Regions from separate parts of the Streptomyces camelliae genome, predicted to be linked through region 2. Evidence: riboswitches for the same ligand, from Rfam matches in the RefSeq annotation. Region 2 holds a riboswitch; the other holds the start of a gene.
The links. Region 2 has a riboswitch for S-adenosylmethionine ahead of thrC (threonine synthase). Riboswitches for the same ligand answer to the same signal wherever they lie in the genome.

Region 1 (5,755 bases), 1.6 Mb from region 2:
GACACACATGTGGCGTTCCGGACGTACTCGCAGCACGACCTTGAGGCGGCCTTCGCGATCGGGCTGGACTCCTGATCGGCTGAAAGCCGCCTCGAACGGGGGTTCAGTCCCTCACACCGCCGGGACGCAGCGGCCGTCCTCCGTGCGGTACGTCCACTTGGCGCCCTCGGTCACCAGTTCCCGCACCGCGGTCACGAAGCGGTCCACGTGCTCGTCGGGGGTGCCCGCGCCGAAGCTCACGCGGATGGCGTTGAGGGACTTCTCCCCCGGCGCCGCCTCGGGGGCGCCGCACTCGCCCTGGGTCTGCGGGTCGCTGCCGAGCAGCGTGCGGACCAGGGGGTGGGCGCAGAAGAGGCCGTCGCGGACGCCGATGCCGTACTCGGCGGAGAGCGCGGCGGCGAAGTGGGAGCTGTTCCAGCCCTCCACCACGAAGGAGATCACGCCGACGCGCGGGGCGTCGTCCCCGAACAGCGACAGCACCTTCACCTGCGGGACCTCGGCCAGACCCGCCCGGACCTTGCCGATCAGGTACTGCTCGCGGGCGACCAGGGTGTCCCAGCCGGCCTCGGTGAGCGCCTTGCAGGCCGACGCGATGGAGTAGGCGCCGATGACGTTCGGCGAGCCCGCCTCGTGCCGGGCGGCGCTCTCGTGCCACTCCACGGCGACTCCCCCGTCCGGGCGCCGGGTCACCTTGCGGCTGGCGCCGCCGCCCGCGAGGTACGGCTCGGCCGCGCGCAGCCAGTCGGCGCGGCCCGCGAGGACTCCGGAGCCGAAGGGGGCGTACAGCTTGTGCCCGGAGAAGGCGACCCAGTCGACGTCCAGGTCGCGGACGTCCACCGGGTGGTGCGGGGCGAGCTGGGCGGCGTCCAGGACGATCCGGGCGCCGTGGGCGTGCGCGGCGGCGGTCAGCTCGCGCACCGGCCACAGCTCGCCGGTGACATTGGAGGCGCCGGTGACGCAGACCAGGGCCGGGCCGTGCCCCGCTTGAACAGATGCAGTGCGGTCGGCGAGGGCCCGCTCCAGGGTCTCCACGGCCTGCCGCGGGGTGCGCGGGGCGTCGAGGTAGGTGACGTTCGCGTCCTGCCAGGGCAGCAGGGAGGCGTGGTGCTCGGTCTCGAAGACGAAGACCTCGCAGCCGGCCGGGATCGCCCGGGCCAGCAGGTTCAGGGAGTCGGTCGTGGAGCGGGTGAAGACCACCTGGTCGTCGGCGCGGCAGCCGAGGAACTCGGCGACCGTCCGGCGGGCGTTCTCGAACAGGTCGGTGGAGAGCTGCGAGAGGTAGCCGGCACCGCGGTGGACGCTGCCGTAGTACGGCGCGTAGGCGGCGACGTCGTCCCAGACGCGCTGGAGGGCGGGGGCGCTGGCCGCGTAGTCGAGGGCCGCGTAGGTGACCTCGCCACCGGTGACGAGCGGGACCGTGACATCCCGGCCCAGAACGGGCAACGGGGAGCAGACGGACTGGTCGGCGGCAGCGGTGAAGACAGACATGGGGGAACTCCCGTGAGAACGTACGGCGAGACGGCGTACGGAGAAGAGAAAAGGGTGTGCGGAGGCGGGGCTCTGCGGCCCTATCGCATTCGCTTGCTCACGGAAGGCTCCTCGACGACCAGGACCCCTGGCTGATCGAGGGGTCCGCGCTTGCCGTAGACCTCTCTGCCTACGACCTGGTCTTCACCCGGGGCACCCCGCCACGGACGGAGGGTTGCCGGACAGCCGGCCGGGGCCTGAAGGCTGTCACTCATGACCTGATCAGGAAGCTAGCCGAGCTGATCACCGTCACGCAAGTCGTGTCCGTATGCCGGGCACGTTTCTCCGCCGCGACGGCGATCAGCCACGACGGCGCGGTCCGGCGGTGCCGAACTCGCCGTCACCCATGTGTGGCCGGCTAGCGATTCGTGGCGGCCACCCACCGCTCCAGCGCCTGCTTCGCCGCACCCGAGTCGATCGACTCGGCGGCCTGGGCCATGCCGGCCCGGATCTGTTCGGTCAGCGAGGCGTCCACCGGGTTCAGGGCGACCAGGGCCGCCGCCGAGTTCAGCAGCACGGCGTCCCGGACCGGGCCCCGCTCGCCGTCGAGGAGGCGGCGGGCCACCTCCGCGTTGTGGGCCGGGTCGCCGCCGCGCAGGGCCTCCAGGGGGACGAGGTCGATGCCCGCCTCGCGCGGGTCGAAGACCTCCTCGGTGACCTTACCGTCCCTGACGACCCAGACATGGGAGGTGGCCGTGGTCGTCAGCTCGTCCAGGCCGTCGTCGCCACGGAAGACCAGCGCGGAGTTGCCGCGCTCCGCGAGCACGCCCGCGACGATCGGCGCCTCCCGCGCGACGGCCACGCCGACCGCCTGGGAACGCACCTTCGCCGGGTTGGTCAGCGGACCGAGCAGGTTGAACACCGTCCGGATGCCCAACTGACCGCGGGCGGCGCCCACATGACGCAGCGCCGGGTGGAACTTGACCGCGAAACAGAAGGTGATGCCGGCCTCGTCGGCGACCTCGGCCACCCGCCGGGGCGTGAGGTCGAGGTTGACGCCCAGCCTCTCCAGGACGTCGGAGGCCCCGGAGGCGGAGGAGGCGGCGCGGTTGCCGTGCTTGACCACCTTGGCGCCCGTACCGGCGACGACCAGCGAGGACATCGTGGAGATGTTCACCGTCCTCGCCCCGTCACCGCCGGTGCCGACGATGTCGACGGTGCGGCCCGGCACCTCGATCACGTTCGCGTGCTCGTACATCGTGCGGACCAGACCGGTGATCTCCTCGACCGTCTGGCCCTTGGCCCGCAGCGCCACCGCGAACCCGGCGATCTGCGCGTCGGTCGCCTCGCCGCGCATGATCCGGTCCATCGCCCACGCGGTGTCGTCGGCGGACAGGTCCTGGCCGCCGAGCAGGCCGTTCAGCAGGGCGGGCCAGGAGCGGCCCGCCGCGGTGTCGCCTCCAGCGGGGGTCACAGCGCTCATAGCCGCTCCTGGGGTGTCGTACCGGTAAAACCAATGGCTGTTCCCAGCCTATCGGCCCCGGCACACGGCGAAGGGCCCCGTCCGCAAGCCGGACGGGGCCCTTCAGCGTGGCGTGGCGACGCGTGGATCAGTGGTGGCCGTGGCCGCTCGTGATCTCCTTGTATTCCTCGACGGTGGCCTTCGGGATCTGGTTGTCCTCGCCGTAGTAGGCGCTGGACAGCTTCACCCGCAGCTTCTCCGAGGCCGGGATCTTGCGCTCGACACCGTTCTCGTCGACCGCCGGGCCGACCTGGGCCGGCTCGTACTGGTGGTGAGCCGTGAGGGTGTGCAGCTGCTCCTGGCTGAGCGGCTCGTGCACCTCGATGAACTCACCGTGCGGCAGGCGCTTGATGATGCCGGTCTCGCGACCGTGCAGCACCTTCTCGCGGTCCCGGCGCTGCAGACCCATGCAGATCCGCTTGGTGACGATGAACGCGATGACCGGGCCGACGAAGAAGCCGATCCGGACGAACCAGGTGACGTCGTTGATCGACAGGTGGAAGTGGGTGGCCCACAGGTCGTTGCCACCGCCGACCAGGCCGATCATGTAGACCGTCACCCAGGCGACACCGAAGCCGGTACGGGTCGGGGCGTTGCGGGGGCGGTCCAGGATGTGGTGCTCGCTCTTGTCGCCGGTGACCCAGGACTCGATGAACGGGTAGACCGCGATCGCCGCCAGGACGAGACCGAAGAGCACCAGCGGGATGAACACGCCCAGGACGAGCGTGTGACCCCAGAAGTTGATCTCCCAGCCCGGCATGTAGCGGATCAGACCCTCGGCGAAGCCCATGTACCAGTCGGGCTGGGCGCCGGTGGACACCTGGTCCGGACGGTAGGGGCCCATGGCCCAGATCGGGTTGATCTGAGCGACCGCCGCGATGGCCGCGATGACACCGAAGACCAGGAAGAAGAAGCCTCCGGCCTTGGCCATGTACACCGGCAGCAGCGGCATGCCGACGACGTTCTTCTCGCTCTTTCCGGGGCCCGCGAACTGCGTGTGCTTGTGGTAGAAGACCAGGATCAGGTGCGCCACCATCAGGCCGAGCATGATGCCCGGCAGCAGCAGGATGTGGATCGAGTAGAACCGGGCGACGAAGTCGTGACCGGGGAACTGGCCGCCGAAGAGGAACATCGAGATGTACGTGCCGACGATCGGGATCGACAGGATCGCACCCTCGGTGAAGCGCACACCGGTGCCGGAGAGCAGGTCGTCCGGGAGCGAGTAACCGGTGAAGCCGGTGAACATGCCGAGGACGAACAGCAGGAAGCCGAACAGCCAGTTGATCTCACGCGGCTTGCGGAACGCGCCGGTGAAGAACACGCGCATCATGTGCACGAACATGCCCGCGAGGAAGATCAGCGCGGCCCAGTGGTGGATCTGCCGGATGAGCAGACCACCACGCACGTCGAAGGAGATGTGCACGGTCGAGTTGAACGCCTCGGACATCAGCTGTCCCTGGAGCGGGACATACGAGCCGTGGTACACGACCTCGTTCATCGACGGGTGGAAGAACAGCGTCAGATAGACACCCGTCAGGATGATGATGATGAAGCTGTACATGCACACTTCGCCCAACATGAACGACCAGTGGTCGGGGAAGATCTTGCGCATGTTGCTCTTGGCCAGGGAGTAGATCCCCAGGCGGCCGTCGACCCAGTCGGCGACGCGCTCGCCGGCCGGGGCGTTCCCGCGAGAGCGGCCCGCCGCGGCAGCGGCAGATGGGTTCGTGTCGTTCGCGTTAGTGCTCATCCGCGCTCCCAGAATGCAGGACCGACGGGCTCCTCGAAGTCGCCGAGCGCCTGGAGGTAACCGTCACTGTCCACGCCGATGCGCAGCTGCGGCAGGGCGTGGCCGGCGGGACCGAAGATCACTCGGGCACCGTCGGAGAGGTCGAAGGTGGACTGGTGGCACGGGCACAGCACGTGGTGCGTCTGCTGCTCGTACAGCGAGATCGGGCAGCCGACGTGGGTGCAGATCTTCGAGAAGGCGACGATGCCCTCGTGCGACCAGTCGAGCTCGCGCTTGTCCTTGATGTTGCCCGGCTGCAGCCGGACGATCATCAGGGCGGCCTTGGCGATCTCGTTCTGGAAGTCCTCGTTCGTCTCCTCCAGGCCGTCGGGCTTGGCGAAGGTGAGCGAGCCGACCATGACGTCCTCGGGACGCAGCGGCTGGTTCGTGTTCATGTTGACCAGGCGCTTGCCCTTGGCCCACATGGTGTGCCGCAGCTTGGACTTCGGCGCCGGGCCGAGACCGCCGAGCAGGAAGACGGCGGAGAGCGGCATCAGGGTCAGCGCGCCGAACATCGTGTTGCGGATCAGCTTGCGCCGGCCGAGACCGGACTCCTCGGCACCCTGGCGGAAGTCCGCCATGACCTTCGCCTTGAGCTCCGGCGGGGCCTCGATCGCGTGCCGCTCGTCGGCCATCTCCACGTCGGACATCAGGGTGCGGGCCCAGTGGACCGCGCCCGCGCCGATGCAGAACAGCGCCGCACCGAGGGTCAGACCCAGCGCGAAGTTCAGCGCGCTGATGTGCCCGATCGGGAAGACGAAGATCGACTTGTCGTGCGGGATGGCCAGGTAGGAGGCGATGAAGCCGACGGTGGCCAGCATCGACACCGTGAACAGCAGGGCGACGACGCGCTCGGACCGCTTGGCGGCCCGCTCGTCGATGTCCTGGATACGGTGCTCGTGCGGGGGCAGGCCCGGGTCGGCGAACGGGTTCTTCTCGTCCGCCACGCTCACGGCGCCGTGCGCGTGCTCCTGCTC
Region 2 (5,755 bases):
CGCACCGCGAGAACCGCTGACTTCCGCCCACCCGCCCGCCCACCCGACTCGGTCGGCCGAGGGGCTCACCCTCCAACCGACCGGGAGTGCGGCCGGCTGGGTTCCTTTTCAGCCCACCGAGTCGGGATGGGGGTCCCCCCGCGCGAGCGAAGCCGAGCGTGGGGGAGGGTGGGGTCCAGGGGCGGAGTCCCAGGAGTGACGGCGACCCGCGCTGGATAGTGTCGGTCCATGGACCTTATGCCGACCCCGGTCACCCGACCCGGCCGGGACGGACTCGCCGCCCTGCTCGCGCAGCCCCGCACCGCGGTCGTCGGTCTGGACTTCGACGGCACGCTGGCCCCCATCGTCGCCGACCCCGAACAGGCCCGCGCCCACCCCGACGCCGTACCGGCGCTCGCCCGGCTCGCGCCCAAGGTCGCCTCCATCGCCGTGATCACCGGCCGCCCCGCCGGCGTCGCCGTCCGCTACGGCGGCTTCGCCGGCGTCCCCGGCCTGGACCACCTCACCGTCCTCGGCCACTACGGCGCCGAACGCTGGGACGCCGCCACCGGCACCGTCACCGCCCCCGCCCCGCACCCCGGTGTCGCCGCCGTCCGCGCGGAGCTGCCGGGCGTGCTGGAACGCGCCGGTGCCTGGCCCGGCACCTGGATCGAGGAGAAGGGGCGGGCGGTGGCCGTCCACACCCGCCGCGCCGCCGACCCCGAGGCCGCCTTCGAGGCCCTGCGCGGCCCCCTCACCGACCTCGCCGCCCGCCACGGCCTGATCGTCGAACCCGGCCGCATGGTCCTGGAACTGCGCCCGCCCGGCATGGACAAGGGCGTCGCCCTCGGAAAGCACGTCCGCGCCACCGGCGCGACCAGCGTCCTCTACGCCGGCGACGACCTCGGTGACCTCCCCGCCTACGCCGCCGTCGAGAAACTCCGCTCCGACGGCATCCCCGGCCTCCTGGTGTGCAGCGGCAGCACGGAGGTCACGGAACTGGCCGAACGGGCGGACGTGGTGGTCGACGGCCCGGCCGGGGTCGTGGACCTGCTCCGCGCCCTCGCCGATCAGCTGGACTGAGGTTCCCCGAGTTCCTGGAGCGCCTCCAGCTGCTCCAGGAACCACTGGGCCGGGGGAAGCGCGGTGGCCGCCGCGGCCAGCCCCTTGGTGCGGTCCGCCCGCTCCTCCGGCCGGAGCGACAGCGCCTCGTGCAGGGCCCGCGCGGTCTCCAGCACGTCGTAGGGGTTCACCCCGAACGCGTCGGTCCGCAGCTCCTCGTACGCACCGGCCTCCCGGGACAGCACCAGCGCGCACCCCTGGTCGGAGACGACCGGGATCTCCTTGGCGACCAGGTTCATGCCGTCCCGGATGGGGTTGACCAGCGCCACGTCGGCCAGCCGGTACGCGGCGAGCGAGCGCGCGAAGTCGTCCTTCACATGCAGCACCACCGGGGTCCAACCGGCCGTCCCGTAGCGGGAGTTGATCGCCTCCGCCACCCGCTGCACCTCGGCGGTGTAGTCCCGGTACACGGCGAGGTCCTGCCGGGACGGGTACGCGAACGCCACATGGACGACCCGCTCACGCCACTCGGGGCGCTCGTCCAGCAGCTGCCGGTACGCCAGCAGCCCGCGCACGATGTTCTTCGACAGCTCGGTGCGGTCCACGCGGACGACGGTCCTGCGGCCCTCGCCGATCTCCTCACGCAGCGCCGCCATCCGCTCCTCGACATCCGGCCGGTGCGACCGCTCGCGCAGGAAGTCCGCGTCCGCGCCGAGCCCGTGCACCCCGATCGCCGTGCCCACGAGGGCGTCGGGGCCCAGGACCGTCTCACAGCACGCCTCGAACGCCTCCGCCCAGCGCCAGGTCAGGAAGGCCGCCCGGTCCGCGCCCAGCATGCCCCTCAGCAGCGCGGCCGCGATGTCGTCGGGCAGGAGGCGGAAGTAGTCCGGCGGGGCCCACGGGGTGTGCGAGAAGTGGCCGATCCGCAGGTCCGGGCGGAGCTCTCGGAGCAACCCGGGCACCAGGCACAGGTGGTAGTCCTGCACCAGCACCGCCGCCCCCTCGCCCGCCTCCTCGGCCAGCGCCTCGGCGAACGCCCGGTTGTACGTCTCGTACGACGCCCACTGGCGCCGGAACTCCGCGTCGAAGACCGGCTCCAGCGGGGTCTGGTACAGCATGTGGTGCACGAACCAGAGCACCGAGTTGGCGATCCCGTTGTACGCGTCGGCGTGCACGGCCGCGTCGATGTCCAGCATCCGCACCCGCTGACCGCCGGTGTCCTCACCCGGCAGCAGCCCGCCGTCCGCCCGCCGTACGGCCTCCCGGTCGCCGTCGCCGAGCGCCGCGCACACCCATACGGCGTTCGCCTCCGGCCCGATGGCCGACAGCCCCGAGACCAGCCCGCCGCCGCCCCGTTTGGCGTGCAGCGAGCCGTTCTCGTCAGCCGTGTACGAAACCGGGCCGCGGTTGGACGCGACCAGCACCTCAGCACCACCGGTGGAAGCCATGGTCCGAACCTAGCCCGGCCCGGAAACGCTCAAACGTACGGCCACGCCCGACGCCCCTGCCGTATACGACGGCCCGGCGAAGTCAGGCCACCCGGCGCTCGGCGTACTCCGCGATCTCCACCATCGGCGGCCGTTCCTCGGTGTCGACCGAGTACGTGCGCGGCTCGAAGCCGTCCTCGCCCCGCTCGAACTGGGTCAGGGAGGGCCGGACCAGATGGCCCCGGGCCAGCCGCAGCTGGGCGGTGCGGTAGATCGCGGCGGCCATCCGGCCGAGCGCCTGCCCGTCCTGGTGCCGGTGCTTGCGCACGCCCACGTCCACCTGGGCGAGGGCGTCGAGGCCCACCAGGTGCAGCGCGTCCACCAGCATGCCCAGCTCCACGCCGTAGCCGACGGGGAAGGGAAGCTGTTCCAGCAGGCTGCGCCGGGCCGCGTACTCGCCGCCCAGCGGCTGGACGAAGCCGGCCAGCTGGGGCCAGTGCATGTTCAGCAGCGGGCGGGCCATCAGCTCGGTGACCCGGCCGCCCTGCCCGGCGGTCTTGCCGGAGGCGAGCGAATCGAACTCTGTCGCGAGCGGGCGGTCGTACATGCCCTTGACCAGGGCGATCTCGGGGTCGGTGAGCAGCGGTCCGACGACGCCCGAGACGAAGTCGGCGGAGAAGTCCCGCAGGTCGGCGTCGATGAAGCAGACGATGTCCCCATGGGTCACGAGCAGGGAGCGCCAGAGAACCTCGCCCTTGCCCGGGACGGCCGGGATGCGGGGCAGGATCGCGTCGCGGTGGACGACGCGGGCGCCCGCGGCGGCGGCGACCTCGGAGGTGCGGTCGGTGGAGCCGGAGTCCACGACGACGATCTCGTCGACGAGCGGGACGCGCTCCATCAGGTCGTGCCGGATGACCGTGACGATGTCGCCGACGGTCTCCTCCTCGTTGAGCGCGGGCAGCACGACACTGATCGTCTGGCCCGTGCGCTGCTTGGCGGTCAGTATCCGGTGGAGCGGGCGATCGGTCGCGGACCAGGAGCGGGTGGCCAGCCAGCGCTCGACTTCTTCCAGCACGCTCTGCGGCTCCTCACTGTTCGTGATCACAGGTGGTGATGGTGTGATCCATCTCGCGGTTCGGACGACTATCTCAACTGTCCTGGCCTTCGGTTACAGTCTTGAACAACGCCGGTGACCATCGCATGTCGCTGGTCGCGCGCGTGCACAACCGCTCATACAACCGCATACCGCTCATCCAGAGGGGCAGAGGGACACGGCCCGATGAAGCCCCGGCAACCCTCCAGCCGGTTCTTGTCACGTTGACGTGGCGAGGCTCCCGACTAGGGAAGGTGCCAAATCCGTCTCACGGCGAGATGCGTCGTGAGGAAGATGAGGAGAAAGGGCCTCGCCTCCATGGCTGTGCAGACAGTTGCAAGCACCTCCACTCCCACCGTAGACCTCGGTCCGGCCGCGGCCCTGAGCTGTCGCGAGTGCGGTCACCGTGTCCCGCTCGGCCCGGTCTTCGCGTGCGAGGAGTGTTTCGGCCCGCTGGAGATCGCCTACGACTTCTCCGCCTACGACACCGAAGAGCTGCGCAGGCGGATCGAGGCCGGCCCGGCGAACATCTGGCGGTACGCGCCCCTGCTGCCCGTCCCGGCCGACGTCGCCGACAAGCCGAACATCAACCCCGGCTGGACCAAGCTCGTCAAGGCCGACAACCTCGCCCGTGAACTCGGCGTCACCGGCGGCCTGTTCGTCAAGGACGACTCCGGCAACCCGACGCACTCCTTCAAGGACCGGGTCGTCGCGCAGGCCCTGGAGGCCGCCCGCGCCTTCGGCTTCACCACCCTGTCCTGTTCCTCCACGGGCAACCTGGCCGGTGCCGTCGGCGCCGCCGCCGCCCGCGCCGGCTTCCGCTCCTGCGTGTTCATCCCGCACGACCTGGAGCAGGGCAAGGTCGTCATGGCCGCGGTCTACGGCGGCGAGCTGGTCGGCATCGAGGGCAACTACGACGACGTCAACCGCTTCTGCTCCGAACTGATCGGCGACCCGGCCGGCGAGGGCTGGGGCTTCGTCAACGTCAACCTGCGGCCGTACTACGCCGAGGGCTCCAAGACGCTGGCGTACGAGATCTGCGAGCAGCTCGGCTGGCGGCTGCCGGACCAGATCGTGATCCCGATCGCCTCCGGCTCCCAGCTGACGAAGATCGACAAGGGTCTGCAGGAGCTGATCAAGCTCGGGCTGGTCGAGGACCGGCCGTACAAGATCTTCGGCGCGCAGGCCGAGGGCTGCTCGCCGGTGTCGACGGCGTTCAAGGCCGGGCATGACGTGGTCCGCCCGCAGAAGCCGAACACCATCGCCAAGTCCCTCGCCATCGGCAACCCGGCCGACGGGCCGTACGTCCTGGACATCGCGCGCCGTACGGGTGGTGCGGTGGAGGACGTGACCGACGAGCAGGTGGTGGACGCGATCAAGCTGCTGGCCCGCACCGAGGGCATCTTCGCCGAGACGGCGGGTGGCGTGACGGTCGGCGTGACGCGCAAGCTGATCGAGAACGGCGTCCTCGACCCGTCGCTCACCACGGTCGTCCTCAACACCGGCGACGGCCTCAAGACCCTCGACGCGGTGGCCGGCACGGGGCTCACCGCCACCATCCGTCCGACCCTGGACTCCTTCCGAGAGGCTGGCCTCGCATGAGCGTGACCGTTCGCATCCCCACCATCCTGCGCACCTACACCGGCGGTCAGGCCGAGGTCGCCGCCGAGGGCGGGACCCTCGCCGAGGTCATCGCGGACCTGGAGAAGAACCACACCGGCATCGCCGCCCGTGTCCTGGACGACCAGGGCAAGCTGCGCCGGTTCGTGAACGTCTACGTCAACGACGACGACGTGCGCTTCGAGCAGGGCCTGGAGACCGCGACGCCCGACGGCGCGGGTGTCTCCATCATTCCCGCGGTAGCGGGTGGATGCTGACCGAATGACCGGTCATTACCTTCGGTAATCCGGGTTACGGATTGTTCATCGAATGGCCTCCTCCGTGAGAGAAACGGAGGGGGCCATTCTGCGTGATTGAGCGCGGTACAGTTGGGGAACCCGCTCCGCACCCGAGGGTCGCGGCTCCCGGATTTCACGCCGCACACCCGATAAGAAGTAGCCAAAGTATGCGGGTTTTATGCGGCTTTCGTACCTCTTTGTACGGCCCGACTTGCCCTGGAATCGGCCGAACTCTAGGCAGATTCCGGACCGGGGGCGTCCAGATTTCTCGTCCGATTGACCTGTTGCAGACGGCA

Region 1: another riboswitch for S-adenosylmethionine. It lies ahead of O1G22_RS30490 (aminotransferase class V-fold PLP-dependent enzyme); the one in region 2 lies ahead of thrC (threonine synthase).

Annotation. Positions count from the first base shown of each region.
Region 1 covers NZ_CP115300.1:6,641,203-6,646,957, reverse strand. Annotated here, with positions in the region: gene O1G22_RS30495 (Lrp/AsnC family transcriptional regulator) at 1-75, shown strand, start outside; gene O1G22_RS30490 (aminotransferase class V-fold PLP-dependent enzyme) at 112-1,488, opposite strand; SAM riboswitch class IV at 1,630-1,746, opposite strand; gene trpD (anthranilate phosphoribosyltransferase) at 1,886-2,950, opposite strand; gene qcrB (cytochrome bc1 complex cytochrome b subunit) at 3,078-4,739, opposite strand; gene qcrA (cytochrome bc1 complex Rieske iron-sulfur subunit) at 4,736-5,755, opposite strand, start outside.
Region 2 covers NZ_CP115300.1:5,059,408-5,065,162, forward strand. Annotated here, with positions in the region: gene O1G22_RS23125 (DUF3263 domain-containing protein) at 1-20, shown strand, start outside; gene otsB (trehalose-phosphatase) at 229-1,062, shown strand; gene O1G22_RS23135 (alpha,alpha-trehalose-phosphate synthase (UDP-forming)) at 1,050-2,489, opposite strand; gene O1G22_RS23140 (glucosyl-3-phosphoglycerate synthase) at 2,572-3,543, opposite strand; SAM riboswitch class I at 3,715-3,862, shown strand; gene thrC (threonine synthase) at 3,880-5,163, shown strand; gene O1G22_RS23150 (MoaD/ThiS family protein) at 5,160-5,438, shown strand.